DNA from 3 places in the Actinomadura sp. NEAU-AAG7 genome. Region 3 is predicted to be linked to each of the others. Evidence: riboswitches for the same ligand, from Rfam matches in the RefSeq annotation. Region 3 holds a riboswitch; each other region holds the start of a gene.
The links. A riboswitch is a leader RNA that binds a small molecule or an ion and turns the genes downstream of it on or off. The one in region 3 is predicted to bind cobalamin.

Region 1: it holds a riboswitch for cobalamin, as region 3 does, so the genes downstream of both, KLI87_RS11135 (putative cobaltochelatase) here and cobN (cobaltochelatase subunit CobN) in region 3, are expected to answer to the same signal.
Region 2: it holds a riboswitch for cobalamin, as region 3 does, so the genes downstream of both, KLI87_RS36590 (CbtB domain-containing protein) here and cobN (cobaltochelatase subunit CobN) in region 3, are expected to answer to the same signal.

Annotation. Positions count from the first base shown of each region.
Region 1 is NZ_JAHFZY010000002.1:381,813-391,147, reverse strand. It holds gene KLI87_RS11155 (acetolactate synthase large subunit) at 1-217, opposite strand, end outside; gene KLI87_RS11150 (DUF397 domain-containing protein) at 419-619, opposite strand; gene KLI87_RS11145 (helix-turn-helix transcriptional regulator) at 616-1,461, opposite strand; gene KLI87_RS11140 (ATP-binding protein) at 1,656-2,225, shown strand; cobalamin riboswitch at 2,295-2,426, shown strand; gene KLI87_RS11135 (putative cobaltochelatase) at 2,484-4,511, shown strand; gene cobO (cob(I)yrinic acid a,c-diamide adenosyltransferase) at 4,559-5,173, shown strand; gene KLI87_RS11125 (cobyrinate a,c-diamide synthase) at 5,181-6,590, shown strand; gene KLI87_RS11120 (GNAT family N-acetyltransferase) at 6,587-7,189, shown strand; gene KLI87_RS11115 (hypothetical protein) at 7,186-7,677, shown strand; gene KLI87_RS11110 (cobalamin biosynthesis bifunctional protein CbiET) at 7,674-8,615, shown strand; gene KLI87_RS11105 (cobalamin biosynthesis protein) at 8,612-9,088, shown strand; gene KLI87_RS11100 (precorrin-8X methylmutase) at 9,147-9,335, shown strand, end outside.
Region 2 is NZ_JAHFZY010000011.1:49,754-59,088, reverse strand. It holds gene KLI87_RS36600 (branched-chain amino acid aminotransferase) at 52-1,155, opposite strand; gene KLI87_RS36595 (3-isopropylmalate dehydrogenase) at 1,325-2,380, opposite strand; cobalamin riboswitch at 2,580-2,753, shown strand; gene KLI87_RS36590 (CbtB domain-containing protein) at 2,784-3,023, shown strand; gene KLI87_RS36585 (CbtA family protein) at 3,033-3,773, shown strand; gene KLI87_RS36580 ((2Fe-2S)-binding protein) at 3,795-4,499, opposite strand; gene serA (phosphoglycerate dehydrogenase) at 5,327-6,913, opposite strand; gene KLI87_RS36570 (hypothetical protein) at 7,237-7,914, opposite strand; gene KLI87_RS36565 (DUF2079 domain-containing protein) at 8,304-9,335, opposite strand, start outside.
Region 3 is NZ_JAHFZY010000007.1:438,602-447,936, reverse strand. It holds gene KLI87_RS31435 (LLM class flavin-dependent oxidoreductase) at 1-498, shown strand, start outside; gene KLI87_RS31430 (FMN reductase) at 495-1,097, shown strand; gene KLI87_RS31425 (helix-turn-helix transcriptional regulator) at 1,402-1,743, shown strand; gene KLI87_RS31420 (SRPBCC family protein) at 1,740-2,363, shown strand; gene cobN (cobaltochelatase subunit CobN) at 2,373-5,939, opposite strand; cobalamin riboswitch at 5,984-6,103, opposite strand; gene KLI87_RS31410 (hypothetical protein) at 6,192-7,283, shown strand; gene KLI87_RS31405 (precorrin-3B synthase) at 7,319-8,458, shown strand; gene KLI87_RS31400 (precorrin-8X methylmutase) at 8,455-9,075, shown strand; gene KLI87_RS31395 (precorrin-2 C(20)-methyltransferase) at 9,075-9,335, shown strand, end outside.

The DNA.
Region 1 (9,335 bases), on a different contig from region 3:
GCGCGTGGACGAAGTGGATGTTCTCCTCACCCGGGATGCCGAAGACGTACTCGACCCCCTCCGCCTCCAGGGTCCTGACGAGCAGCCGGGCCGCGTCCTGCTGCTCCGGCGCGCCCTCCGGGCCGTCCGCTCCGGACGCGGAAACCCCTTCCCCTGCGGATCCGGCTTCCCCTACGGGCGTGGTCTCCCGTACGGACGCGGCTTGCTCAGCGGACATCGTGTGCCCATCTCCACTCTCTGATCGCTATCCGGGAAGCCGGGTTTCCCGCTCCCCAAAGGGTCAGCCCCCGGCCCGTCCCTCCCATTCCTCTCCGCACTGTGCGATCCCTCACGTGCCATTTCGAGCGGGCCGAAAAGGGGCGGGCAGGCCGAGGGGCCGCGGCGTACGCCGCGGCCCCTCGGGTCGTGCTCGCTGCTGCTATGCCTCCCGGAGCGAGGTGAGCAGGGTCCGCCAGGCGGCCTGCGTCAGCACCAGCGCGGGCCCGGCGGGGTCCTTGGAGTCGCGGACCGCGCGCAGGTCACTGGCCAGGGTGGCCACCTCGACGCACTGGTCTCCGCTGCCGCTGTGGGACGACTTGCGCCAGCACGCTCCGGTGAGTTCGCGCTGCAGGTTGGTCACGGGCTGCTCCTTGCTGCCTCGGCGATGAGGTGCGCGGAATCCTCGGGGGACAGGGCCTCCGCCTCGATCCGATCGAAGCGGTCCCTATGTTTTGCTATTTCCTCGGCGCTCTCAAGGTAAACGTCGCCCATGGTGCCCTCGACGTAGGCGATATCGGGGTCCGCGGCGTTCGGATACGACAATATGGTGAAACGTCCGTCAAGGCCCGCATGCTCCTGCGCTGTATAAGGAAGTACCTGAACGCACACGGATGGGCGAGTTTCCGCGGCCAGGTTGAGCGCCTCCAACTGGGCGCGCATGACCTCGGGCCCGCCGATCTGCCGGTGCAGCACCGACTCATCGAAGATCACGTGCAGCTTCGGCGCGTTCTCGCGGTCCAGCAGCGCCTGCCGGATCGTGCGCGCGGAGATCCGCCGCTCGATCTCCTCCTGCGCGGGCAGCAGCCGCCCGGCGGTGATGACGGCGCGGGAGTACTGCTCGATCTGGAGCAGCCCGTGGATGAGCTGCGGATCCCAGGTGCGGATGTGCGACGCCTCGTCCTCCAGCGCGACGTAGCTGCCGGTGAAGACGTCCTGGTACGCGGTCCACCAGCCGCGCTGGCCCGCCTGCCGGGCGAGCGTGATGAGCGCGTCCCTGGCCGGGCTCGGGACCCCGTACAGGTCGAGGATGTCGGCGATGTCGCCGGGACGCGGCCGGGTCTGGCTCGTCTCCAGCCGGGACACGGTGGCCCGCGACCAGTCGAGCCGGTCCGCGACCTCCTGCAGGGTCAGCCGCTGCTCCTCGCGCAGCTTTCGCAGTTCCCGGGCCAGCCGGCGGCCACGAACCGTTGGTCGGTAGGTCATGAGAGTGGAGTCTCCCCACTCTGGCGCCGCCCCACAACGCGAATGGCGAACCCGGAGCCCCGGGCAGAGCAATCTCCTCAAGGCGGTTGCGAACGTGAGATTCTCACGGGAGTCTGGACGCTGTGACCAACCGGGGACTTAAAGTAACCGACGAAGGTCGCGCGTTCCCGAGCGCGTAGACCACGGGAGGACCCGTGAAGACCTCGCCCGACATCACCGGCGGCACCATCCCCGCGGCGCCGCCGTCCCGGACGCCCGCCGGCGCGAGACCCGGCCGGGCGTGGGCGCTGCCCCGCGGCCCCGGCTGCGCCGGGCACGCGCGCCGCGTCCTCGCCGGCGCGCTCGCCGCGGTGGGCGCGACCCGCGACGTGGTCGCCGACGCCCGGCTCATGGTCAGCGAGCTGGCCACCAACGCCTACCAGCACGCCGGCGACCACGGCCCGCACGAGCTATGGCTCGACCACGACGGCCTGGGGGAGGCCCGCTGCGCGGTCTTCGACGCCTACGCCGAGGCGTTCTCCGCCGCCCCCGCCGACGCGTTCGCCGATCCCCTCACCGACCCGCTCTCCGACACGCGGCTGCCCGGCTACTCCTGGACGTCCGGCGACTGCGGGCGGGGGCTCAGCATCGTCCGGGAGCTGTCGGAGGGCCGCTGGGGCATGCAGCGGGCGCTGTCGCGGCTCGGGCCGCCCGTCCGGGGCAAGGCCGTCTGGTTCGCGGTGCCCGCGCGCGGCCCCGGCGGCCCGTCCCTCCTCGGCACCTGACCCGCGCGGGGGGCGCCCGGCGGGCGCGATCCGCTCGGGTGTGCGATCCTGTGCCTTGCGACGGAAGCGGAGGAACCCGGTGCGAATCCGGGGCTGTCCCGCAACTGTGACCAGGGGAGTTCCCCCTCGCTCGCGCCACGGCCGCCCTCCGGGACGGCTGGAAGGCCGAGGGGGAGCCGTGATCCGGGAGCCAGGAGACTCCGGCCGTCGGACAGGAACCGCCACGGGCGTGGACACCCGAGGAAAGGACGACCAGGCATGCCCCCTGCCGAAGCGACGCCGCCCCGCGAGCGCGGCCGCGCCGCGCGCTACCCCTTCTCCGCCGTGGTCGGAATGGCCGACCTCAAGCTCGCGCTGCTGATCAACGCCGTGTCCCCGGGCGTCGGCGGCGTGCTGGTGCGCGGTGAGAAGGGCACCGCCAAGTCGACGATCGTCCGCGCGCTGGCCGCGCTGCTGCCGCCGGTCGCGGTCGCCGACGGCTGCCGGTTCTCCTGCGACCCGCGGGCGTCCGATCCGGGCTGCCCCGACGCCCCGCACGGCGGCGCCGGGCGGGAGCGGGCGGCGCGGCTGGTCGAGCTGCCGGTGGGCGCCTCGGAGGACCGGCTCACCGGGTCGCTGGACATCGAGCGCGCGCTGACCGAGGGCGTGAAGGCGTTCGAGCCGGGCCTGCTCGCGGCGGCGCACCGGGGCGTCCTGTACGTGGACGAGGTCAACCTGCTGCACGACCACCTGGTCGACCTGCTGCTGGACGCGGCGGCGATGGGCGAGTCCCATGTGGAGCGCGAGGGCGTGTCGGTGCGGCACGCGGCGCGGTTCCTGCTGGTCGGGACCATGAACCCGGAGGAGGGCGAGCTGCGCCCGCAGCTCCTCGATCGGTTCGGGCTGACGGTCGAGGTGGCCGCGACCCGCGATCCCGCCGAGCGCGCGGAGGTCGTCCGGCGGCGGCTGCGCTTCGAGGACGACCCGGAGGGCTTCGCCGCGGGCTGGGCCGGGGAGGAGGCCGCGCTGGCCGGGCGGATCGCCGCCGCCCGCGACCGGCTGCCCGGCGTCGAGCTGACCGACACGGCGCTCCGCCAGATCACGGCGGTGTGCGCCTCGTTCGAGGTGGACGGGCTGCGCGCCGACCTGGTCACGGCGCGGGCGGCGATCGCGCTGGCCGCCTGGCACGGCCGGGCCGCGGTCGACGCCGACGACGTGCGCACCGCCGCGCGCCTCGCCTTGCCGCACCGCCGCCGCCGCGACCCGTTCGACGCGCCCGGCCTCGACCGGCAGAAGCTCGACGAGGTCCTGGACGAGCACGGCGACCCCGACCCCGACCCCGAGCCGCCTGACGACGGCCCCGACGGTCCCGACGGATCGGGTGGGCCTGACGGGCCGGGCGGGGGCGCGCCCGGGGACGACCTCCCCCAGGAAGGCGGGGAGCCGTCGGAGCCGTCGGAGCCGTCCGTGGGGAGCGGCCAGGGACGGTCGTCGGACACCGAGCCCGCCCCGGCCGACGCCGCATACAGACCCCGCCTGTTCACCGTGCCCGGCGTGGGCGCGGGCGCTCCGGGACGCCGCTCCAAGGCGCGCAGCCCGTACGGACGCGTGTCCGGTGCCCGTCCGGGAGCGCGCGGGCTGCACCTCACCGCGACGCTCCGGGCCGCCGCACCGCACCAGGTCGCGCGCGGGCGCGCCGGCCGGGGGCTGGTCGTGACCCCGGACGACCTGAGGGAGGCGGTCCGGGACGGCCGCGAGGGCAACCTCGTGCTGTTCGTCGTGGACGCGAGCGGGTCGATGGCGGCGCGCAAGCGGATGCGCGCGGTCAAGGGCGCGGTGCTCAGCCTGCTCCTGGACGCCTACCAGCGGCGCGACAAGGTCGGGCTCATCACGTTCCGGGGCGCGGACGCGGAGCTGGCGCTGCCGCCGACGTCCTCGGTCGAGGCCGGGGCGCGGCGGCTGGAGCGGCTGCCGACCGGCGGCCGGACGCCGCTGTCGGCCGGCCTGCTGCGCGCCGCCGAGGTGCTGCGGGTGGAGCGGCTGCGCGACCCGGCCCGCCGTCCGCTGCTGGTCGTGGTCACCGACGGGCGCGCCACGCACGGACCGGACCCGGCCAGGACCGCGGGCCTGCTCGCGGGCGCGCTCGGCGGCGGGGCGTCGGTCGTCGTCGACTGCGAGTCGGGGCCGGTGCGGCTCGGGCTCGCGGGCGCGCTCGGCGCGCGGCTCGGCGCGGAGGTCGTGCACCTCGACCGGCTGGGCGCGGACGCGCTCGCCGGGGTCGTCCGGGACGCGCGGAGCGTCGCGTGAGTGTCGCGTGATTGTCATGGGCCACCGGATGAAGGGCGGGGACTGAGATGCCGCAGGGCAAGCCGGAGTACGTGCCGAAGGACGGGATGACGACGCGGGAGCGCCGCAACCGTCCGCTGGTGATGGTCCACACGGGGCCGGGCAAGGGCAAGTCGACCGCCGCGTTCGGGCTCGCGCTGCGGGCGTGGAACCAGGGCTGGCCGATCGGGGTGTTCCAGTTCGTCAAGTCGGCGAAGTGGCGCATCGGCGAGGAGAACGCGCTGCTCGCGCTGGGCCGCCTGCACGCCGAGACCGGCGAGGGCGGGCCGGTGTTCTGGACGAAGATGGGCGAGGGCTGGTCGTGGATCCAGCGGCCCGGCGCCGAGGCCGACCACGAGGCCGACGCGCGCGAGGGCTGGGAGCAGATCAAGCGCGACCTCGCCGCCGAGACCTACCGCCTCTACGTCCTGGACGAGTTCACCTACCCGATGAAGTGGGGCTGGGTCGATGTCGAGGACGTCGTCGCCGCGCTCCGCGACCGGCCCGGCAACCAGCACGTCGTGATCACCGGCCGGGACGCCGACCCGAGGCTGGTGGAGTTCGCCGACCTCGTCACCGAGATGGGCAAGGTCCGGCACCCGATGGACCGGGGCCAGAAGGGCCAGAAGGGCATCGAGTGGTGATCGGGTGGTGAGCGCGGTCCCGCGCATCGTCGTCGCCGCGCCCTCGTCGGGGAGCGGCAAGACGACCGTGGCGACCGGGCTGATGGCCGCGTTCACCGCGCGCGGCCTCGCGGTGTCCCCGCACAAGGTGGGCCCGGACTACATCGACCCCGGGTACCACGCGCTCGCCACGGGCCGCCCCGGGCGCAACCTCGATCCGTGGCTGACGTCCGAGGAGCTGGTCGTCCCGCTGTTCCTGCACGGCGCGGCGGGCGCTGGCCTCGCGGTCGTCGAGGGCGTGATGGGCCTGTACGACGGCGCCGCCGGGCCGGCGACGTCGGGCTCGCCGGGCGGCGGGGACTACGCGTCCACCGCGCACGTCGCGACGCTGCTGGACGCCCCGGTCGTGCTGGTCGTGGACGCCTCGGCGGCGGCCGGGCGCTCGGTCGCGGCGCTCGTGCACGGGTTCCGCTCGTTCGGGACGGCCCGGGTCGGCGGCGTGATCCTCAACCGGCTCGGCTCGGACGGGCACGAGCGGATGTGCCGCGACGCCGTCGAGGAGCTCGGGCTGCCGGTGCTGGGCGCGCTGCGGCGGCACGGGGACGCGGCGACGCCGTCCCGGCACCTGGGGCTCGTCCCGGCCGCCGAGCGGAGGCCGGACGCGGTGGAGAGCGTCCGCCGGATGGGCGAGATGGTCGCCTCGTCCTGCGACCTGGACGCGGTGCTGGCGCTGGCCCGCGACGTCCCCGCGCTGAACGCCGAGCCCTGGGACCCGGCCGCGGAGGTGGACCCGCCGCCGAGCGAGAGGCCGCGGATCGCCGTCGCCGGTGGGCCCGCGTTCACCTTCGGCTACGCGGAGAACGAGGAGCTGCTGGACGCGGCGGGCGCCGACGTCGTCCGGTTCGATCCGCTGCGGGACGAGGCGCTCCCCGAGGGGACGCGCGGTGTCGTCATCGGCGGCGGGTTCCCCGAGGTGTACGCGGCGGAGCTGTCCGCGAACGAGCCGCTGCGCAGGGACCTGGCCGCGTTCGCGAAATCGTCGCGTCCCCTCTACGCGGAATGCGCGGGACTCCTCTACCTCGCCCAGGAACTGGACGGCGCGCCGATGTGCGGCGTCCTGGACGGGGTCAGGGCGACCATGGCCCCGCGCCTGACACTGGGCTATCGTGCCGCGGTGGCGGTGGCCGACTCGGTCGTCGCCCGGACGGGGGAGCGGCTGCGCGGCCACGAGTTCCACCGCACGGTCACGGAACCGGGCCACGGGGCGGCGCGGGACGGCGCCGCGGGGGAGTGGCGGGCGGCGTGGCAGTGGTCCACGTCCGGTCCGGAGGGTTTCGTGAAGGGCGAGTGTGTCGCGTCCTACCTGCATCTGCACTGGGCCGGGTCGCCGCGGCTCGCGAGCAGGATGGTGAGGGCCGGCGGAGGGGACCGTCAGTGAGGGCCTTCAAGGAGATCGAGCGCCTGGAGGGCGGGCGGCTCGTCCTACGCCCGTTCGGGCTCGACGACGCCGCCGACGTGATCGAGGTGATCCGCGACGGTGAGGACTTCCTCCCACCCAACTTCCCGACCGTGCTGGAGGCCGAGCCGATCGCCTGGTTCCTCCAGGAGGGCGTCCACAACGTGCAGCGCCTCGGGCTCGCCCTGCACCTCGCCGTGGCCGACCGGGAGTCGGGCCGCCTGCTCGGGACGATCGGGCTCTTCCGCGTCGACTGGAACCACCTCACCTGCGAGGTCGGCTACGGCGTCCGGCCGGGCGCACGCGGGAACGGCTACGCCACGGAGGCGCTGTCGCTCGTCTCCCGGTGGGCGCTGCGCGAATGCGGCCTGTTCCGGGTGGAGTTGCGTGCATTGGTCAGCAACCACGCCTCGATCCGTGTCGCGGAGAAGGGCGGCTACCGGCGCGAGGGGATAGCGCGGGGCGCCGAGCGCCGCCCCGACGGCGTGAACGAGGACATGGTCGTCTTCAGCATGCTCGCCACCGACCTGCTCCCGGGCCACCTCGGAAACCTCGTCGACCAGGGGGAGCGGCGGACATGACGGCGGCGGACGCGGCGTCGCGCGGCGAGACGACCCTGGTGCTGTACGGGGAGGGCGCGGGCGAGGCCGCCCGGCGGATGCTCCCGGCGCTTCCGGACGCCTGCTTCACCCCGGTGGACCTGGACGAGCTGACCGCCGCCGTCGAGCACGGCCTCGCCCAGGTCGTGCTGATCGCGGGCCTGGACGAGCAGGCCGCGCTCGCGCCCGCCGGCTCCGACGTCCTCGGCTCGATCACACGGGACATGGACGGCGGGCCCGCGCTGTCCGCCGAGGTCGCCGGTGCCCCCCGGCGCGCCTACGAGCTGTGGGAGGCGGCCGGGAAGCTCGGCCCCTGCGGCCGCGAGCTGTGCCGCCGCACCGCCGGTGAGCTGGAGCGGCGCGCCGCGCGGGCGGCGGGCTCGGCCGAGAGCCCGATCGCGGCGCAGGTCGTGCTGGTCGACTCCACCGGGCAGCGCATGGTCGGCATGTTCGGGCGGATGGCGCGATGACCCGCGCCGCCTTGGCGGGCCTGGCGTTCGCGCGGGCCGGGCTGTCGCCGGACGGCGCGCTCGTCGTGTCGGCGCACGAGCTGCGGCGGGCGGTGAACGTGTGCCGCGCCCACCCGAAGGTCGCGGTGCTGACGGGCCCCGGCGCGGGCCCGGCGGAACTCGGGCGCGCGCTGTTCCCGCAGACCCCGCGCGCGTTCGTCGTCTGCGAGGGCCTGGACGGGCCGGAGGAGCGCATCGTGCACGTCCGTCCGGCCGAGGCGACGACGCGGCCGTGGACGAACCCGGACGTGGTCCTCGTCCTGGACGACCGGCGTCCGCCGGAGGAAGCGGGCTGGATCTCCGGTGCGGCTCTGGGGCCGTCCGAGTGGGCCCTGCCGCGGGAGGCGTTCGGTGACGCGGCGGCCCTGGAACCGGGGATTCGCGCGTTCGTCCTGGCGAAACTGGGTCCGCGCCTGGGCGACATGGTCTGGGACGTGGGTTCCGGCGACGGTTCCGTGGGAATCGAGTGCGCGCGCTTCGGCGCCGCCGTGGTCGCCGTCGAACGCGACAAGGCCGGCTACGAGCGCGTGCGGGAGAACGTCCGCGCGCACGGGGTGAGGGTGGCGGTGTCGCGGGGAGAGGTGCCGTCCGTCCTCGACCATCTGCCGGAGCCGGACGCCGTGTTCGGCGGGCACGGCGGCCCCGAGACCCTCGCGGCCTGCGCCGGGCGGGCGCTGAGCCGGGTCGCCGCCGTCGCGTCGGACGAGGAGGCCCCCGCGATGCTGGAGGTCCTGACCGGGCAGGGGTTCACCGCCGGGGCGGTCGCGCTCCAGGCGACCCCGATGCCCGCGCCGGTGACGGTCGTCTGGGGGCGGCGCGGCGGGCCCGCCGCGCGGCCGCGCCCGTCCAGGGACGTCCGGCGGGTCGAGACGATCCCGATCGGGGACCTCGGGCCATGACGTGCGCGGTGGTGGGGGTCGGCGCGTCCAGCGGAGCCGGCGCCGCCGAGGTCGCCGAGCTGATCGGCGGCGTGCTGGACGAGGCGGGCCTGGAGCCGGGCGCGGTCTGGTGCGTGGCGACCGCCGAGGGCCGGGCCGCCGAGCCCGTCCTGCGCGCCGCCGCCGCACGGCGCGGGCTGCCCCTCGTCGCCTACCCCGTGGAGGTGCTGGCGCGGGTGGAGGTGCCTTCCCCGTCCGGCGCGGTGCGGGCGCGGACGGGCACCGCGAGCGTCGCGGAGGCCGCCGCCCTGCACGCCGCCCTGCACGCCGCCCTGAAGGCGCCCGGTTCGGGCGGGGGCGTCCGGCTCGTGGTGCGCAAGCGCAGATCGGCCCGCGCCACCGCGGCGGTCGCCAGGACCGCATCGATAGCCGAAATAGGCGGTCAGGCTCGACTATTTCTAGACAAGTCAGGCGGAGACTGTACAGGGGCGTGATGTCCGGCCCCGCATCCCCGGCGACAGCGAGGAACACCATGATCAGCCTGGAGGCTCAGTGAGCGTACGCCAGCCCCATCCGATCGAGCTCCGGTCGTATGAGATCCTGCGCTCCCGCGTGGACCTGTCCGCGCTGCCCCCGCTGTCGCGGGCCGTCGCCGAGCGCGTGATCCACGCCACCGGCGATCTGGCGTACGCCGACGACCTGGTCACCGAGGAGGAGTCGCTCCGGCAGGGCTGGGCCGCG
Region 2 (9,335 bases), on a different contig from region 3:
CGGACGCACATCCGTCTCACTTGCCGAGACGAATGTGCGTCCACCAGCGGATCAGGCGATCTTATGGACCCAGCCGTAGGGGTCGGGACGGGTGCCGTACTGGATGCCGATCAGCTCCTCGCGCAGCCGCATGGACACCTCCCCGGGCTCGCCGTCGCCGATCCGCCACTCCCGGTCGGAGCCCTTGACGTGGCCGACGGGGCTGATGATCGCGGCGGTGCCGCAGCCGAACACCTCGGTGATCTCGCCGGACGCGCAGCCCGCCTCCCACTCGTCCACGTTGATCTTGCCCTCCTCGGCCGGGATCCCGAGCCCGGGGGCCAGTCGCAGCATGGAGTCGCGGGTGATCCCGGCGAGGAGGGTGCCGGTGAGCGCGGGCGTGAGCAGCCGGGCGTTCGAGCCGGAGCCGTAGACGAACATGAGGTTCATCGAGCCGACCTCCTCGACCCAGCGGTGCTCCACCGCGTCGAGCCAGACGACCTGGTCGCAGCCGTGCTCGACGGCCTGGGCCTGGCCCGCGAACGACGCCGCGTAGTTGCCGCCGGTCTTGGCCTCGCCGGTGCCGCCCGGCGCGGCGCGCGTGTAGTCCTGCGACAGCCACACCGAGACCGGCTTGACGCCGCGCGGGTAGTACAGGCCGGACGGGGACGCGATGATCGTGAATAGGTAGTCGCTCGCCGGGCTGTTCACGCCGAGCGTGGGCGTGGTGGCGAACATGTTGGGCCGGATGTAGAGGCTGTGCCCCTCGGTGTCGGGCACCCACGCCTTGTCGGTGCCGACCAGCAGCTCGACCGCCCGGACGAACAGCTCCTCGGGGATCTGCGGCATCGCCATCCGCCGCGCCGACCGGTTCATCCGCGCGGCGTTCATGTAGGGGCGGAAGGTGACGATCGAGCCGTCCGGCTGCTTGTAGGCCTTGAGGCCCTCGAACAGCTCCTGGGCGTAGTGGAAGACGTGGCTGGCCGGGTCCATCGGGATCGGGCCGTAGGGCTGGAGGCGCGCGTCGTACCAGCCCCGGTCCGCGGAGTACCGGATGGTGATCATGTGGTCGGTGAAGTGCCGGCCGAAGCCCGGATCGGCCAGGACGCGCGCCCGCTCGTCCGCGGTGGCCGGGCGCTCGGTCAGCGTGATCTCGAAGTCCAGGGTGTCGCTCATCGCGGTTGTCCTCTCCCGGATCGCCGGTACGGCCCCGTTGCCGCCCCGACGTCTCTAGTCCTTATTGTCGTACTTCGTCTAGACCTACTCCTTCGCACGCGGCACGCCGAAATCCGGACGCGCCGCGAGGCGCGCCCGGAGTGTCCCTGGTCAGCCGGGGAGGCGCGCCCTAGCCGGCTACTCGCCCGGCGATGGCGTCGCCGATCTCGGTCGTCGAGCGCGCCCCGAGCGCGGCGCGCCCGGCGAGGTCGGCGGAGACGGCCCGCTCGACGCGGCGGGCGGCCTCGGCCGCGCCGACGTGGTCGAGCAGCATCGCGACGGACAGGATCGTCGCGGTCGGGTCGGCCTTGCCCTGCCCCGCGATGTCGGGCGCGCTGCCGTGCACCGGCTCGAACATCGACGGCGCGGTACCGGCCGGGTTGACGTTGCCGGACGCGGCGAGCCCGATGCCCCCGGCGATCGCGGCGCCGAGGTCGGTGATGATGTCGCCGAACAGGTTGTCGGTGACGATCACGTCGTAGCGCGCGGGCTGGCTGACGAAGAACATGGTGGCCGCGTCGACATGACAGTAGTCGGTGCTGACCTGCGGGTACTCCTCCGCCACGCGCGCCAGGACGCGCTGGTAGAGATCACCGGCGAACGTGAGGACGTTGTCCTTGTGGACGAGCGTGAGCTTGCGGCGCGGCCGGGACGCGGCGACCTCGAAGGCGTAGCGGATGACCCGCTCGACCCCGTGGGCGGTGTTGACGCTCTCCTGCGTCGCGACCTCGTGGGCGGTGCCCTTGCGCAGGACGCCGCCGACCCCGGTGTAGGGCCCCTCGGTGCCCTCGCGGACGACGACCATGTCGATGTCGTCCGGCGTGGCGCCCGCCAGCGGCGTCGCGACGCCCGGGAACAGCTTCACCGGGCGGAGGTTGACGTAGTGGTCGAGTTCGAACCGCGCCCGCAGCAGCAGGCCGCGCTCCAGCGTCCCGCTCGGCACGCTCGGGTCGCCGACGGCGCCGAGCAGGATGACCTCCTGGTCGCGCAGCTCCGCCAGCACCGAGTCGGGCAGCGTCTCGCCCGTCCGGTGCCAGCGCGCGGCGCCGAGGTCGTAGGAGGTCCGCTCGAACTTCAGGTCGCTGGAGGGGGCGACGGCGTCGAGGACCTTCAGCCCCTCGGCGACCACCTCGGGGCCGATCCCGTCACCGGGGATGACGGCCAGACGAATGCTGCGGGAAGCCATGGCGCGCACTCTACTGCAAACGTCTCATTGCTTGGGCTTCCATCTCAGATCTCGGGACGAACACGGTGCGACCAGGGCATGTCAGGCGCGGTGCGCGTCCGATGCCGATCGTTCGCGCCGACGCTTTCGGGGCCACACCGGTACAGCGTCCAGGCGACTTGACGCGTGGCGCCCCAAAAGGGGACGCTCTGTCCGACAAGTAAAGATTCGAGGCGACGGTGCGCAGGAACCTGGTGCGATTCCAGGACGGTCCCGCCACTGTGACCAGGGAGTCTCCCCCGCTTCACGACCACGGCCGCCCGCGCGGCTGGAAGGTCGGAGGGAGACGGCGATCTGGGAGTCAGGACACTGACCCGTCGTCCTCCCGCTACCGGGGCGAGTGAACCCCGTGAGGAGACCCGACATGGCCCAGCAAGCCGTCCCGTCCGCGAGCCCGGCCACGCCCGCGGCGCGGCCCGCGCCCCTTCCGCTGCGCGTCCCCGTCCGCGAGATCCTGCCCTGGGCGGTGCTCGCCGCCGTGCTGGGCGTCGTCCTGATCTACTTCGTCGGCGCGGAGCAGGGCGCCACCTCCCTGTTCGGCGGGACGTGGGTGCACGAGTTCACCCACGACGGCCGGCACCTGCTCGGCTTCCCCTGCCACTGAGCCGCGCGCATGATGAGATCTCTGCTGGTCCGCGGCATGCTCGTCGGAATCGCCGCGGCCGGTGCCGCGCTGCTCATCGCCTGGCTGTACGGCGAGCCGCAGGTCGGCCACGCCATCGCGTTCGAGGAGGCCAAGGCGCACGCCGCGCACGAGGGCCACGAACCGGAGGTCGTCAGCCGGGGCGTCCAGAAGACCGCCGGGCTGATCACGGCGATGGCCGTCTACGGGGTGGCGCTGGGCGGGCTGTTCTCGATCGCCTTCGCGTTCGCCTACGGACGGCTCGGCCGGCTCGGCGCGCGCGCCACGGCCGCGCTGGTCGCCCTCGCCGGGTTCGTGGCGGTCGAGCTCGTCCCGTTCCTGAAGTACCCGGCGACGCCCCCGGCGGTCGGCAACCCGGGCACCATCGGGAGCCGGACGGCGCTGTACTTCTGCATGGTCGCGCTCGGCATCCTCGCCACCACGGCGGCGGTGATCGTGTGCCGGCGGCTGGTGCCCCGGGTCGGCGTCTGGAACGCCGTCACCGCGTCCACCGCCGGGTTCGCCGTGGTGGTCGCGGTCGTCTACCGGGTCACGCCCCGGCCGGACGCGATCCCCGAGCACTTCCCGGCCACGGTCCTGTGGGACTTCCGGGTCGCCTCGCTCGGCGTCCAGCTCGTCCTGTGGGCGACGATCGGGCTGCTGTTCGGCTACCTGACCGAGCGGGCGTTCGCCCGCCATCCGTCCCGCGTCGCGGTCCCCGCGAACGCCTGAACCCCTGCCCGCCCCGTCGCGTCAGCGGCGGGGCAGCAGGGCGCAGTCCCCGCACATCTCCCCGCCGGGCGGCACCCGGTAGTAGAGGCAGCAGCTGCGCCGGACGAAGCCGCCCCCGACGAACCCGCCCGTGCCCGCCAGCGGCTCGCGGCCGAGCAGTTCCCGGACGAGCGCGGCGCGCCCCGGGTCGGGCGGGCCGACGTTGAGGCTCCCGGCGAGCGCGGACGCCGCGTTCCCCCACAGCAGGCCGTCGGCGAGGCCGGTGAACGTCAGCATCGTCTCGCGCAGGGGCCTGAGCTGCCCGTCCACGACCACTTCGACGAGGAGGCCGGCGGCCTGGGCGGTCCCGCCCGCCCGCCATCCCGCCGGGCGGGCGAGCCAGAGCGCGACGGGCGCACCGGGCGCCCACCGCCAGTGCAGCCCGGACAGGTCGGGGACGAGGCCGCGCGCCGCCGCCGCGGCCATCGGCGACCACAGCCGGGACGCGAGCCCCTGGAACAGGATCGACGCGGCCACGCGCCGCTCGGTGGTGCCGAGCCGCTCGGCGTACAGGTCGGTCAGCCCGATCAGCCGGTCGCGGTCCCGCTCGGGGAACGGCCGCCAGGTCGGGTCGGCGTCCTCGGCGGGGTCGGTGCCGATCTCGAAGTAGGGGCCGAGTCGCGCGACCGCGCGCAGCGCGTCCGCGACCTCGGCGGGATCGGCCTCGGCCGCGTCGTCGAGGGGCATCCGCCCACACTAACGCGACCAGGGACCGCCCCCGGATGGGGCGGTCCCTGGTCGGCGAGACGCCTATCGGGCCGGGTGGCCGCCGTTGTCGCGGCGGTCCAGGGCGGTCTGCAGGGCGCGGGCCGCCTCCTCCCGCTCGTCGTCGGCGGGGGCGGCGTTCATGGTGACGTCGTTCATCTCAGGTTCGCTCCGATTCGCTGGTCTGTCGTGCCGCGGTGGCCGCCGGTGAGACCCGTGGATCGCACGGTCCGGCGAGGATCGGACTCACGGCCAGGCGAAACCTCCGCAGCGGGTGCCGGCCTGCCGATGATCAGGCCCCGCTGCGGCAGCGAAGGATTACCACGAAGCGCCGCATGACTACCGCCACGGTACCCGCGATGACGCCCGCTGTCCCGACCTGTGGCAGAAAATCCCACATTCTGAGACGACCAGGCGACGGGGCAAGCCGTCGGAGGACCTCAGCCGTCACGCGAGCGCGTGACCTGAGCGGTGGGGCGACGCCGGAGGCGAGCCCACCGGGAAGATCGCGAAGCGATGCCGCGCTCGCCCAAGGGCGGTCAGCGTGCGAGCCGCCAGGCGAGCACGCCGGGCCGGGATCGCGACGAAACAGCCGCGCTCGCACGAGATCGCTCAGCGTACGGGCCCTCAGAGAGCACGCCGGGCCGGGATCGCGAGAAAACCGCGCTCGCATAAGACCGGTCAGGTGGGCGAACCGCTAGGCGAGCCCGCCTGGGCCGGGATTGAAGTCAACATGTCCGCGTCCGCACGATCGCGGCCCGAGGGGACGAGCCGCCAGGCAGGTCCCCTCGGGCCGTGATCTCACGAGTTCAGCTCAGCTCGACGCGGCGGCCCATGTCGGCGCCGACCTCGGCGGAGATGGCGTCGACGAGCTTGGGGGCGATGGCGGAGTCGACGGTGAGGGCGATCAGCGCGCGGCCGCCCTTGGCGTCGCGGCCGACCTGCATGCCGGCGATGTTGACCTGCTCGTCGCCGATCAGCTTGCCGACGGCGCCGACGATGCCGGGCCGGTCGACGTAGGAGAAGAACGCCATGTGCGCGGTCGGGACCAGCTCCATGTTGTAGCCGTTGATCTCGATGATCCGCTCGGCGTGCTTGGGGCCGGTGAGCGTGCCGGACACCGACACCACGGTGCCGTCGGACATCGTGCCGCGCACCTGCACGACGTTGCGCCAGTCGGGGCTGTCCTCGCTGGTGGTGAGGGTGACCTCGACGCCGCGGTCGCGGGCCAGCAGGGGCGCGTTGACGAAGGTCACGGCCTCCTCGGTCACGTCCACGAACACGCCCTTGAGCGCGGCCAGCTCCAGCACCTTGACGTCGTGCTCGGCGATCTCGCCGCGGACGACGACGTCGAGCCGGACGGGGACGCCGCCGGCGAGCGCGGTGAAGATCCGGCCGAGCTTCTCGGCGAGCGGCAGGCCGGGCTTGACGTCCTCGGCGACGGCGCCGCCCTGGACGTTCACCGCGTCCGGGACGAACTCGCCCGACAGGGCCAGCTTGACCGACCGCGCGACCTGCGTGCCCGCCTTCTCCTGCGCCTCGTGGGTGCTGGCGCCGAGGTGCGGGGTGACGACGACGGCGTCGTGGTGGAACAGCGGGCTCTCGGTGCACGGCTCGGTGCTGAACACGTCGATGCCAGCGCCGGCGACGCGGCCGTCCTTGAGCGCGAGGTCGAGCGCCTCCTCGTCGACGATCCCGCCGCGCGCGGCGTTGACGATCCGCACGTTCGGCTTGACCAGGTGCAGCTCGCGGTCGCCGATGAGGCCGAGGGTCTCGGGGGTCTTGGGCAGGTGGACGGTGATGAAGTCGCTCTCGGCGAGCAGCTCGTCGAGCGTGACGAGCCGGACGCCGAGCTGCGCCGCGCGGGCGGCCTGCACGTAGGGGTCGAACGCGATCACGTTCATGTCGAACGCGGCGAGGCGCTGGGCGACCAGGACGCCGATGCGGCCGAGGCCGAGGACGCCGACGGTCTTGCCCTGGAGCTCGACGCCGGTGTACTTGGAGCGCTTCCACTCGCCCTGCTTGAGCGCGGCGTGGCCCTGTGGCACGTTCCGCGCGGTGGCCAGCAGCAGCGCGAGCGCGTGCTCGGCGGCGGTGACGATGTTGGAGGTCGGGGCGTTGACGACCATGACGCCGGCCTTGGTGGCGGACTCCACGTCGACGTTGTCGAGGCCGACGCCGGCGCGGGCGACGACCCGGAGCCGCTTGGCGTTGCGGAAGACCTCGGCGGTGACCTTGGTCGCGCTGCGGACGATCAGCGCGTCGACGTCGGCGACGGCGGGCAGCAGGAGCGCCTTGTCGCTGCCGTCGACGTGACGGACCTCGAAATCGGACTCCAGCACGGCGATGCCGGCCGGGGAGAGCTCTTCTGCGACGAGGACGACGGGCTTGCTCAAAGGGAACAGTCCTTCGGAAGTCGGATGTGCGCCGGATGGGTGGGATTCTGCGCCCGGTGCGGATATGCGGAGTGCAGGTGAAGTCGCGAGTCACCTCGTCGTGCCCTCGCCCCCGCAGGCGAGTCTATCTCGCGCGGAACGCCGGGTCGGCGGCGGGCCGGGCGGCTCGCGGGTGACAGCGGCGTGACCGGGCGGTACCGGTTTGTCGCTGATGCCGCCTCCGCCGCAGGTCCCTGGCCTGGGCCGGTACGGCCGGCGCTCCGTCCCGGGCGCCGGTTCCCTAGGGTCTCTCTAGGGTTTCCCTAGGGACACCCCAGGGTGATCTAGGCCGCACTGGGTTTCGGCAAGGCGGTCAGCACGGCCGCGACGCGCTCGGCGTCGGCGACCCGGACGTGCGGGACGTCCACGAACACCCGCAGCGGCCCCGCCGGGAGCCCCAGCTCCTCGGCGACCTGGAGCTGCACGCCGCGCAGCGGGATGTAGGTCAGGTAGCCGGCGTAGACGTCCTGCGAGCGGAACATCCCGGTCATGATCAGCCGGTAGCCGCGGATGCGGAACGACAGCGCGGTCACGCAGGGCAGGCCCTCGGCGGGCTCGCCCGGCAGCGCCAGCGGGATCCACGCGCTCGTCGTCCACGGCCGGGCCCGCAGCAGGTCCACGACCCAGCCGAGCCGGTCCACGCCGTCCACGCCGCCCGCTCCGCCCAGCCCCGGGCCGCACAGCCCTGGTCCGCGCAGCCCCGGGCCGTCCCGCTCCTGGGCGCCCGGCCGGGTGCGCTCCCGCGCCCGGCGGGCGAGCCCCACCCGGTCGCCGTGCTCGCGCAGCAGCGGGTCCTCCCAGCTCAGTGAGGCGACCTCGAAGAGCACCGGCGGGCCCTCGATGATGGGCCCGGAGTCGTCCAGGCCGGCCACGCCGGCCGTCCACACGTGCCGCAGCGCGCCGATCCACGCCTGCCCGCACGTCTCGAAGCGCCGGACGTCGTGCTCCCGTCCCGGAGCCACGTCACGACTCCCCGCCGATTTCCGCCCGGCGCTCCGCTTCGCGGAACGGGGGGTCATTCGCCCTCGGCGATGCCGTGCCGGAAATGAACTCCGCGCCCCGGCCGGATCGCCGCCCTGCCGTCTTCCCGATCAGCCTGACACCGCTCATGCGCTCCGCCCCAACGCCGTTCCGGCAGCGGTCACACGGGTGTTCGCGCAGTTTCCCTGGCTCGGCCGCGGCCGTCGCGACTTTCCTCAAGTATCCAGCAAAGTGGCCGGAAAAGGTAGCACGTCTTGTCAAGTCGATGACCTTCACCGGCGTTTCGACCCATCCGCGCCAGGCGGGTCAGCGCACCGGGTCATCGCACCGGCCGCCCCGGCGGCCGGTGCTGATCGGTGGCCGGGTCCGGTCACCAGGGGTCGGCGACGTCGCGGTGCAGCACGATGTAGCCGTCCGCGCGGTAGACCTCCCGGTAGCCGCCCGCGAGCAGCGACTCGACCCTGCGGCGCTGCTCGGCCAGGGTGCGGAACGGGAACTCCAGCCGCTCCACGTCGGCGATCACCCAGGGCGCCCGGCGCGGCTGGCCGTCCCACAGCAGGACGCGGGCGCGCGGCGACAGCGCGGGCCCGATCGCGTTCGCCGACTCGACGAGCGCGCCGTCCGGAATCCGCGCCGCGGCCGAGGCGGCGGCGCGGGCCCGGTCGTTGCGCCGCCACAGCGCGGGGTCGGCCAGGTGGACGAAGGCGAAGAACGGCACGCACACGACCGCCGCGGTCAGCATCGCCGCCGCCGGGAGCGCGGCGGGCAGCCGCGCCCGCGCGCGGGGCCAGAGCCTGCGCCGCAGCCGGGCCGCGCCGTCCACCGACGCCATGACCAGCACCGCGATGATGAACGCGTTGTAGTGGTAGTGCGGCTCCCACCAGTTGCCGAAGCGGCTGGCGAGCATCCGCTCGGCCAGCAGCGGCAGCACGGTCAGCGTCAGCGGCGAGGCCAGCGGGAGCAGCAGCAGCGGCAGCACGAGCAGCGCCATCGTGCCGAGCTTGTGCGGGGGCGTGCCGAGGACCGCGAGCACGTCCCACGGGTTGGTGAGCGCGTGGACGGCGGCGTGCGGCAGGTCGGGGCCGAGCGACCCGTAGGCCCAGTAGTAGTCGTTGTCGCCGCCGAAGACCGCGATGATCAGCCGGGAGCTGACCCAGGTCGCGACCAGCCCGCCCACGATGTAGGCGAGCCCGGCGCGCCGGTCGCCGCGCGGCAGCCACCCGCCGTGCCCGGTGCCCTCCTCGCCCGCCTCCCGCCGGTGGCGCCGGGTGTCGGCGCCGGGCTCGGGGTCGTGCCGGGTGAGCAGGAAGAAGCCGAAGCCGACGAGCAGGAGCCCCATGTCCTCCTTGACCAGGAGCAGGCTGAGCGCGGCGGCGGCGGCCCAGCCGCGCCGCCCGGCGTC
Region 3 (9,335 bases):
CACATCTTCTGGCCGAAGGAGCACTTCCAGCGCCTCATCGCGCTCTACCGGCGCCGCTACGAGCACTACGGGCACGGCGCCGCCGACCAGGCGATCGTGGGCCTGGGCGGGCAGGTGTTCATGCGGCGCAACTCGCAGGACGCCGTCCGGGAGTTCCGCCCCTACTTCGACAACGCGCCGGTGTACGGGCACGGGCCCTCGCTGGAGGAGTTCACCGCCGAGACGCCGCTGACGGTGGGCAGCCCGGAGCAGGTGATCGAGAAGACGCTGACGTTCCGCGACTACTTCGGCGACTACCAGCGGCAGCTCTTCCTGATCGACCACGCGGGCCTGCCGCTGAAGACCGTCCTGGAGCAGGTCGACATGCTGGGTGAGGAGGTCGTGCCGGTGCTGCGCAAGGAGTTCGAGGCGCTGCGTCCGGCGCACGTCCCGGCGACCGCGCCGACGCACGCGTCCCTGGCCGCCGCGAAGCGGACCGGTGAGGAGGCCGTCCGATGAGCGGGCTCGCCGTCGTCTCCGCCGGGCTCGGGCAGCCCTCGTCCACCCGCCTGCTCGCCGACCGGCTCGCCGCCGCGACCACCGCCGCGCTCGGCCGCGACCTCCCCGTCGAGCACGTCGAGCTGCGCGACCACGCGCACGCGATCGTCGACGCGGCGCTCACCGGCTTCCCGTCGGGGCCGTTCCGTTCCGCCGTCGAGGCCGTGACCGGCGCGGACGGCCTGATCGCCGTCACGCCCGTCTTCAACGCCACCTACAGCGGCCTGTTCAAGACGTTCTTCGACGTCCTCGAACCGGGCGCGCTGGAGGGGAGGCCGGTGCTGCTCGGCGCGACCGGCGGCACCGCGCGGCACTCGCTCGCGATCGACCACGCGATGCGCCCGCTGTTCGCCTACCTGCGCGCCGCCCCCGTCCCGACCGCCGTGTACGCGGCGCCCGAGGACTGGGGCGCGGGCGCCGCCCAGAGCGACCTCGCCGACCGGATCGCCCGCGCGGGCGCGGAGCTGGCCGCCCTGATCGAGGCCCGTCCCGCCGCCGCCAAGAGCGACCCCTACGAGGACCCGGTCCCCTTCGCGGAACTGCTGGCGGGCGGGGGCTAGAGGTCCACGGTGAGGCCCCGGCCGCGTGCCGGGCCTCGCGGTGGACGGCCGAGGCCGCCGCGACGTCCAGGGCCCGCGTGCCCGGCGGCGGCCGCGGTGGGGGAGCGGAGCGGCACCTTCCCGTTCGTCTCCGACCTGCGCGGCGCCGACCGGTTCCGCGAGCTCGCGTGGCTGCCGGCGGGGCCGCACCTCCCGCCGGATCGAGAAGATCCCCGGCCCGAGCTTCCACGCCTACGCGACGGCCGTCCGGGGCCTCCTAATTTCAGACGTGACTTATATAAGCAGACGCTGTACCTTGGTCGCCGTGCACGCCTTCGATGTGCTGGGCGACCCGGTCAGGCGCCGGATCCTGGAGGTGCTCGCGGACGGCGAGCGCTCCTCGGGCGAGGTGTCGGCGGTCATCCAGGAGGAGTTCGGGATCTCGCAGCCCGCCGTGTCGCAGCACCTGCGGGTGCTGCGCGAGGCGGGGTTCGCGGTGGTGCGCGCCGAGGGCACGCGCCGCCTCTACGCGGTCGACGCGGCGCCGCTGCGGGAGGTCGACGCCTGGCTCGACCGCTTCCGCCGGTACTGGGCCCCGCGCCTGGACGCGCTCGGGACCGAACTGGCCCGGGGCAGGCGCGCGCGACGACCACCAGGGAGCGAATGATGATCGAAGTGACCGAGCAGATCAACGCCGTTCGGCGCCGGGTCGGCGACCGGGTGCTGGAGGCGGGCACCGCCCGCACCGCCACGGTCAGCCAGAGCTACGACGCCGCCGTCGAGGAGGTGTGGGACGCCTGCACCAACGCCGAGCGCATCCCGCGCTGGTTCCTGCCCGTCTCGGGCGAGCTGCGGCTCGGCGGCCGCTACCAGCTCGACGGCAACGCGGGCGGGACGATCGAGCGCTGCGACCCGCCCAAGGGGTTCGCCGCGACCTGGGAGTTCGGCGGCCAGGTGAGCTGGATCGAGGTGCGGCTGGCGCCCGAGCCGGGCGGCCGGACGCGGTTCGAGCTGGAGCACATCGCCCACGTGGACGACCGCTGGGAGGAGTTCGGCCCCGGCGCCGTCGGCATCGGCTGGGACCTCAGCGTCCTCGGCCTGGCGCTGCACCTGGCGTCGGGCGGGGCCCCGCTCCCGATCGGGACGGACTGGCCCGGAACCGCCGAGGGCAAGGAGTTCATGCGGCTCAGCGGGGCCGCGTGGGGCGAGGCCCACGCCGCCGCCGACGGCGACGCCGCGCTCGCCCGCGCCTGCGCGGAGCGCACGATCGCCGCCTACATGGGCTGACGCGGGCGGTCAGTCCTCTTCGAGGTCGCCCTCGACTTCGAGGTAGAGGCGCTTGAGGGCGTCCAGGGTGTCCTGGTCGGGGTGCTCCCACATGCCCCGGTCGGCCGCCTCCAGCAGGCGCTCGGTGATGCCGTGCAGGGCCCACGGGTTGGACTCGTTGAAGAACCTCTGGTTCTCCTCGTCCAGCGCGTAGGTGTGCGCGAGCTTCTCATACATCCAGTCGGCGACGACCCCGGCGGTCGCGTCGTAGCCGAACAGGTAGTCGACGGTCGCGGCCAGCTCGAACGCGCCCTTGTAGCCGTGCCGGCGCATCGCCGCCAGCCAGCGCGGGTTGACGACGCGGGCGCGGAACACCCGGGACGTCTCCTCGTCCAGCGTGCGGGTGCGGACGGCGTCGGGTCGGGTGCTGTCGCCGATGTAGGCCCTCGGCGCCTTGCCGGTGAGCGCCCGCACGGTCGCGATCATGCCGCCGTGGTACTGGAAGTAGTCGTCGGAGTCGGCGATGTCGTGCTCGCGCGTGTCGGTGTTCTTGGCCGCCACGCTGATCCGCCGGTAGGCGTTCTCCATGTCGCCGCGCGCGGGCACGCCGTCGAGGCCGCGGCCGTAGGCGTAGCCGCCCCACACCGCGTACACCTCCGCGAGGTCGGAGTCGTCGCGCCAGTTGCGGCTGTCGATCAGCGGGAGGATCCCCGCCCCGTACGCGCCGGGCCGCGACCCGAACACCCGCAGGGTCGCGCGCCGCTCGTCGCCGTGCGCCTCCCGGTCGGCGCGGACGTGGGCGCGGACGTGGTTGTCCTCGTCGGGCTCGTCCAGGCCCGCCGCGAGCCGGACGGCATCATCGAGCATGGTCACCGCGTGCGGGAACGCGTCGCGGAAGAACCCGCTGATCCGGATCGTGACATCGACGCGCGGGCGGCCCAGCTCCTCCAGCGGGACGGGCTCCAGGCCGGTCACGCGGCGGGACGCCTCGTCCCACACCGGCCGGACGCCGAGCAGCGCGAGCACCTCGGCGATGTCGTCGCCGGAGGTGCGCATCGCGCTGGTGCCCCACACCGACAGGCCGACCGAGCGCGGCCACTCGCCGGTGTCCTCGCGGTAGCGGGCGAGCAGCGAGTCGGCCATCGCGCGGCCGGTCTCGTAGGCGAGGCGGCTCGGGACGGCCTTCGGGTCGACCGAGTAGAAGTTCCGCCCCGTCGGCAGGACGTTGACGAGCCCGCGCAGCGGCGAGCCGCTCGGCCCGGCCGGGACGTAGCCGCCCTCCAGCGCGTGCAGCACGTTCCCGATCTCGTCGGCCGTGCGGGCGAGCCGGGGCACGATCTCGGACGCGGCGAACCGCAGGATCTCCGCGACCTGCCCGTCCGCGAGCTCCCCGGCCGCCGACGGGTCCCAGCCGCGTTCCTCCATCGCGGCGACCAGCGCCCGCGCCCGCTCCTCGATGGCGTCGACGTCCTGCCGGACCGTGCTGTCCACGTCCAGCCCGAGGGCCTCGCGCAGGCCGGGCAGCGACACCGACCCGCCCCACATCTGCCGGGCCCGCAGCATCGCCAGCACCAGGTCGACGCGCGTGTCGCCCTCGGGCGCGGCGCCGAGCACGTGCAGCCCGTCGCGGATCTGGACGTCCTTCACCTCGCACAGCCAGCCGTCCACGTGCAGGAGGAAGTCGTCGAACTCCGCGTCGTGCGGGCGGTCGTCCAGGCCGAGGTCGTGGTCGAGCCGCGCCGCCTGGATCAGCGTCCAGATCTGCGCGCGGATCGCCGGGAGCTTCGCCGGGTCCAGCGCGGCGATGTTGGCGTGCTCGTCCAGGAGCTGTTCGAGCCGGGCGATGTCGCCGTAGCTCTCCGCGCGCGCCATCGGCGGGATCAAATGGTCGACCAGCGTCGCGTGCGCGCGCCGCTTGGCCTGCGTCCCCTCGCCGGGGTCGTTCACGAGGAACGGGTAGATCAGCGGCAGGTCGCCGATCGCCGCGTCCGGGCCGCACGAGGCCGACATCCCGGCGGACTTGCCGGGCAGCCACTCCAGGTTGCCGTGCTTGCCGACGTGGACGACCGCGTGCGCGCCGAACTCGTCGGCGATCCACCGGTAGGCGGCCAGGTAGTGGTGGCTGGGCGGCAGGTCCGGGTCGTGGTAGATCGCGACCGGGTTCTCGCCGAACCCGCGCGGCGGCTGGACGATCAGCACCACGTTCCCCGACCGCAGCGCCGCGAGCACGATCTCCGGTTCGCCGCCCGAGTCGTCGACGAACAGCTCGCCGGGCGGCGGGCCCCACTGCCGTTCGACGCCCGCGCGCAGATCCTCCGGGAGCGTCGCGTACCAGGCCGTGTACCTGCCCGCCGGGATGCGGACGGGGTTGCCGGTGAGCTGCGCCTCGGTCAGCCAGTCGGGGTCCTGCCCGCCCGCCGCGATCAGCGCGTGCATGAGCGCGTCGCCCTCGCCGGGCAGGTCGTCGCCGACGTCGTAGCCGCGCCCGCGCATCGCGTCGAGCAGCGCGACGACGCTGGCGGGCGTGTCCAGCCCGACCGCGTTGCCGATGCGCGCGTGCTTGGTCGGGTAGGCCGACAGCATCAGCGCGACCCGCTTCTCCCCGGCCGGGACATGCCGCAGCGCCGCGTGCCGGACGGCGATCCCCGCGACCCGCGCCGCGCGCTCGGGGTCGGCGACGTAGACGCTGAGCCCGTCCTCGTCGGTCTCCTTGAACGAGAACGGGACCGTGATGATCCGCCCGTCGAACTCGGGCACGGCGACCTGCGTGGCCGTGTCCAGCGGGGACAGCCCGTCGTCGCTCTCCTGCCACGCGGTCCGTTCCCCGGTGAGGCACAGCCCTTGCAGGATCGGCACGTCCAGACCGGCGAGCGCCCCCACGTCCCACGCCTCGTCGTCGCCGCCCGCGCCCGCCGTGGCCGGCCGCGTCCCGCCCGCCGCGAGGACGGTGACGACGAGCGCGTCGGCGCGTCCGAGGGTCTCCAGCAGGTCGGCCTCGGCCGTCCGCAGCGACGCGCAGAACACCGGGAGGGCCCGCCCGCCCGCGTCCTCGATCGCCTCGCACAGCGCCTCGACGAACGCTGTGTTCCCCGCGAGGTGGTGGGCGCGGTAGTACAGGACGCCGACGACGGGGGCACCGTCCCGCCCGGCGCTATCGCGTTCCAGCACACCCCAGGTGGGCGTCGCGGTGGGCGGGCCGAAACCGAACCCCGTCAGCAGGACGGTGTCGGAGAGGAACCGGAACAGCTCCGCGAGGTTCCCGGGCCCGCCGTAGGCGAGGTAGGCGTGCGCCTCCGCGCTGACGCCCGCCGGGACGGTCGACAGCCCCATCAGCTCGGCGTCGGGGGACTGCTCCCCGCTCAGCACCACCACCGGGCGCGGCCCGGCGAGCAGGGCGTCCAGCCCCTCCTCCCAGGCGCGCCGCCCCCCGAGGAGCCGCACGACGACGAGGTCGACGCCCTCGACGAGGCCCGGGAGGTCGTCCACCCCGGTGCGCGCCGGGTTGGCGAGCCGGAAGTCCGCGCCACTGGCACGCGCACTGAGCAGGTCGGTGTCCGAGGTGGACAGCAGCAAGATCACGGCGGATCGCGTCCTCACCCGGGGTCCTCGCCCCGAATCGCAGGCTGAAACGGCGGCGACCGGAGTCTCCTGGCTCCCGGATCGGCGCTCGCCCCGGCCTTCCCGCTCGCACGGTGGCCTTCGCTGGGGTCCGCTCCCCGGTGACAGTGGCGGGACCGCGCCGGATTCGCACCGGCTTCCTCCACACGTCGCCAGGCTCACCTTAACCCGTCGCGGGACGAGTACGGCGAACGAGCACGGCGCACCGCCCGGAAACGGCATGATCATCGGATGGTGGAGATCCAGGAAAGGGAACCGGCGTCCTGGCGGTTACGCCGCTGGGCGGCCCCGGCGGTGCTGGCCGTGCTGGTCGCCGCGTCTGTCGGCGGGGTGGCGCTTCGGGTGGAGCGTGGCCCGTACGGCGGTGAGCGGGCGCCGTTGTTCATGGTGACCGTGGGCCGGGTCAACGTGGAGTCGGCGGTTCGCGGCTCCGGTCCGTGGGTCCGGGTGGACGCGTTCACGGCCGATCACCGCACGCGGGTGGCCGACGTCGAGCGGCCGCCCCCGTCCACCGGTGCGGCGAGGGAGATCATCGCGGGGCCGGGAGGAGCGTTCGTCGCGGCCTCGTCATCGGGGTGCGAGACGCGCCTGCACCGCTTCCGGTTGACCCGCGCCGGGCACGTGACCGGGCTCGAACCGGTGCGGGGCGGCGCGGTTCCGGGGTTGGTGGCGGGTCTCGCGATGAGTCCCGACGGGCGCCGTCTCGCCTTCGCCTCCGCCGCGTGCGGCGCGAGGCCGCGGCCGGCGGATCCGCCGCGATCGGCGCTCACCGTGCTCGACCTCGGTTCGGGGCGGCGCCGCACGTGGGGCGCGTCCGGCGGGACGGTGCTCGGTGAGATCATCTGGGCGGCCGACAGCCGTACCGTCGGCTACACCCTCGGTGACGTGGGCGGGAAGCGGGAGGAAGCGCGCTACGGGGAGGTCGGGACCGTCATCGAGCACGCCACCGTCCGGGCGCTCGACACCGGCGCCGGCGGGGCCGACCTGCGGGCAGGGCGTGTCTTGTTCCGCGCGCCGGACGGGTCGAGGCTGACCGGCGCCGTCATGCGGCCGGACGGGCGGACCGGCGACGGCACGATGAGGCGGGGCGCGCCGCCCGCGACCGCCCACTTCACCTTCGCCGAGGGCAGGGGCACGCGCGTCACCTGGACGGAGTCGCCGGAGAGGGGTTTCACTTTGACCTTCCGCTCCGCCCTCCGCGACCCGCCCCCGCACGCCTGTCTCGGCGGCGTCGACCCGTTCGGCCGGGTGGTCGACGGGCTCTACTTGGCGGACTGGGGCGGTCCCCTGTCGTGCGCCTCCGCGTCGTCCGCCCAGCACTGAGGGGGGCGGCGGTGATGCGGGGTTAGGATCCGGGCATGCGGTCAGGGGCGGACGGGTGTCCGGGGGCTCTGCGGGTACATGCCGCCGCCGACGGAGGGCTCGCGCGGGTCCGGTTGCCCGGCGGGGCGGTGAGCGGGGCGCGGCTCGCCGTGCTCGCGGCCGCCGCCGCCGATCTCGGGGACGGGTTCCTTGAGCTGACCTCGCGGGCGAACGTGCAGATCAGAGGGCTTGCGGACGGGGCGGAACGCGACCTCGCGGCGCGGCTGCGCGCGGCGGGGCTGCTGCCGTCCGCGACGCACGAGCGGGTCCGCAACATCGCCGCGAGCGTGCTCACCGGACGGGACGGCGCCGGGCTGCTCGACGTCCGCCCCCTCGTCGCGGAGCTGGACGCCGGGCTGTGCGCCGATCCCGCGTTGGCGGAGCTGTCCGGGCGGTTCCTGTTCACGCTCGACGACGGCCGCGGCGACGTGGTCGCGATGCGCGGCGACGTCGGCCTCTACGCGCTCGGCCCGGACCGGCTGGCGCTCGTCCTGGCCGGTGCCGACAGCGGTCTCCGGGTCCGCCCCGAGGACGCGGTCGGGCTCGTGCTGGACGCGGCGCGCGCGTTCCTGCGCGTCCGGACGCAGGAGTGGCGGGTGGCCGAGCTGCCCGGCGGCCTGCCGCTGCCCGGCGGGCGCGAGGAGCCCGTGCCGGTTCCGGCGGTGCCGCGACGGACGCCGCTCGGCGAGATCCCCCAGCGGGACGGGCGGAGGGCGTTCTCCGGCCTCGTCCCGCTCGGACGGCTCGACCCCGCGCCGCTCCGCGGCGTCGAGGAGATCATTGTCACGCCGTGGCGGGGGGTCGTGCTTCCGGACCTTCCGGACATGCCAGACTTCCCTGGCCTGGTCACCGCGCCGGAGTGGGAGGGGCTGACCTCCTGCGCCGGGCGGCCGGGCTGCGCCAGGTCGCTGACCGACGTCCGCGCCGACGCGGCCCGCGCCCGCCGCGCACAGGGCGGCCTGCCCGTCCACTGGTCGGGCTGCGAGCGGCAGTGCGGGCGACCGGCCGACCGGCATGTGGCGGTCGTGGCGGGGCCGGGCAGGTACGAGGTGCGGCTGGGCGACGCGGTGCGGGCACGGCCGGAGGATCTGGCGGCGACGGCGGCGGCCGTCGCCGCGACACGGAGGAGCGAGTGATCGACTACGTCCGCGACGGAGCGGAGATCTACCGGCGGTCGTTCGCGACCATCAGGGCGGAGGCGGACCTCGCGGGGCTGCCCGCCGACGTCGCCCGGGTCGCCGTCCGGATGATCCACGCGTGCGGGATGACGGACCTGGTGGACGACCTGGACCACGCGCCCGGCGTCGTCGCGGCGGCGCGCGCCGCGCTGCTGGACGGGCGGCCCGTCCTGTGCGACGCGATGATGGTGGCCGCGGGGGTGACGCGCGGGCGGCTGCCGAAGGACAATGACGTCGTCTGCACGCTCGGCGACCCGCGCGTCCCCGGACTGGCGCGCGAGCTGGGCACCACCCGCAGCGCCGCCGCGCTGGAGCTGTGGCGCGACCGCCTCGCCGGGTCGGTGGTGGCGGTCGGCAACGCGCCGACGGCGCTGTTCCGGCTGCTGGAGATGGTCCGGGACGGGGCGGGCGTCCCGGCGGCGGTGCTCGGGATCCCGGTCGGGTTCATCGGCGCGGCGGAGTCGAAGGAGGCGCTGGCCGCGTCGGGTCTGCCCTACCTGGTCGTGCGCGGGAGGCGGGGCGGCAGCGCCATGACCGCCGCCGCGGTCAACGCCATCGCCAGCGAGGAAGAGTGATGACCGGACACCTGTACGGCGTCGGGCTCGGCCCCGGCGACCCCGAGCTGATCACGTTGAAGGCGGCCCGGCTCATCGGCGCCGCGGACGTGGTCGCCTACCACTCGGCACGGCACGGGCGCAGCATCGCCCGGTCCATCGCGCGCGAGCACCTGCGGGAGGGGCAGATCGAGGAGGCGCTGGTCTACCCGGTCACGACCGAGGCGACCGGCGACTACCGGGGGGTGCTGGAGGAGTTCTACGCGCGGTGCGCGGAGCGG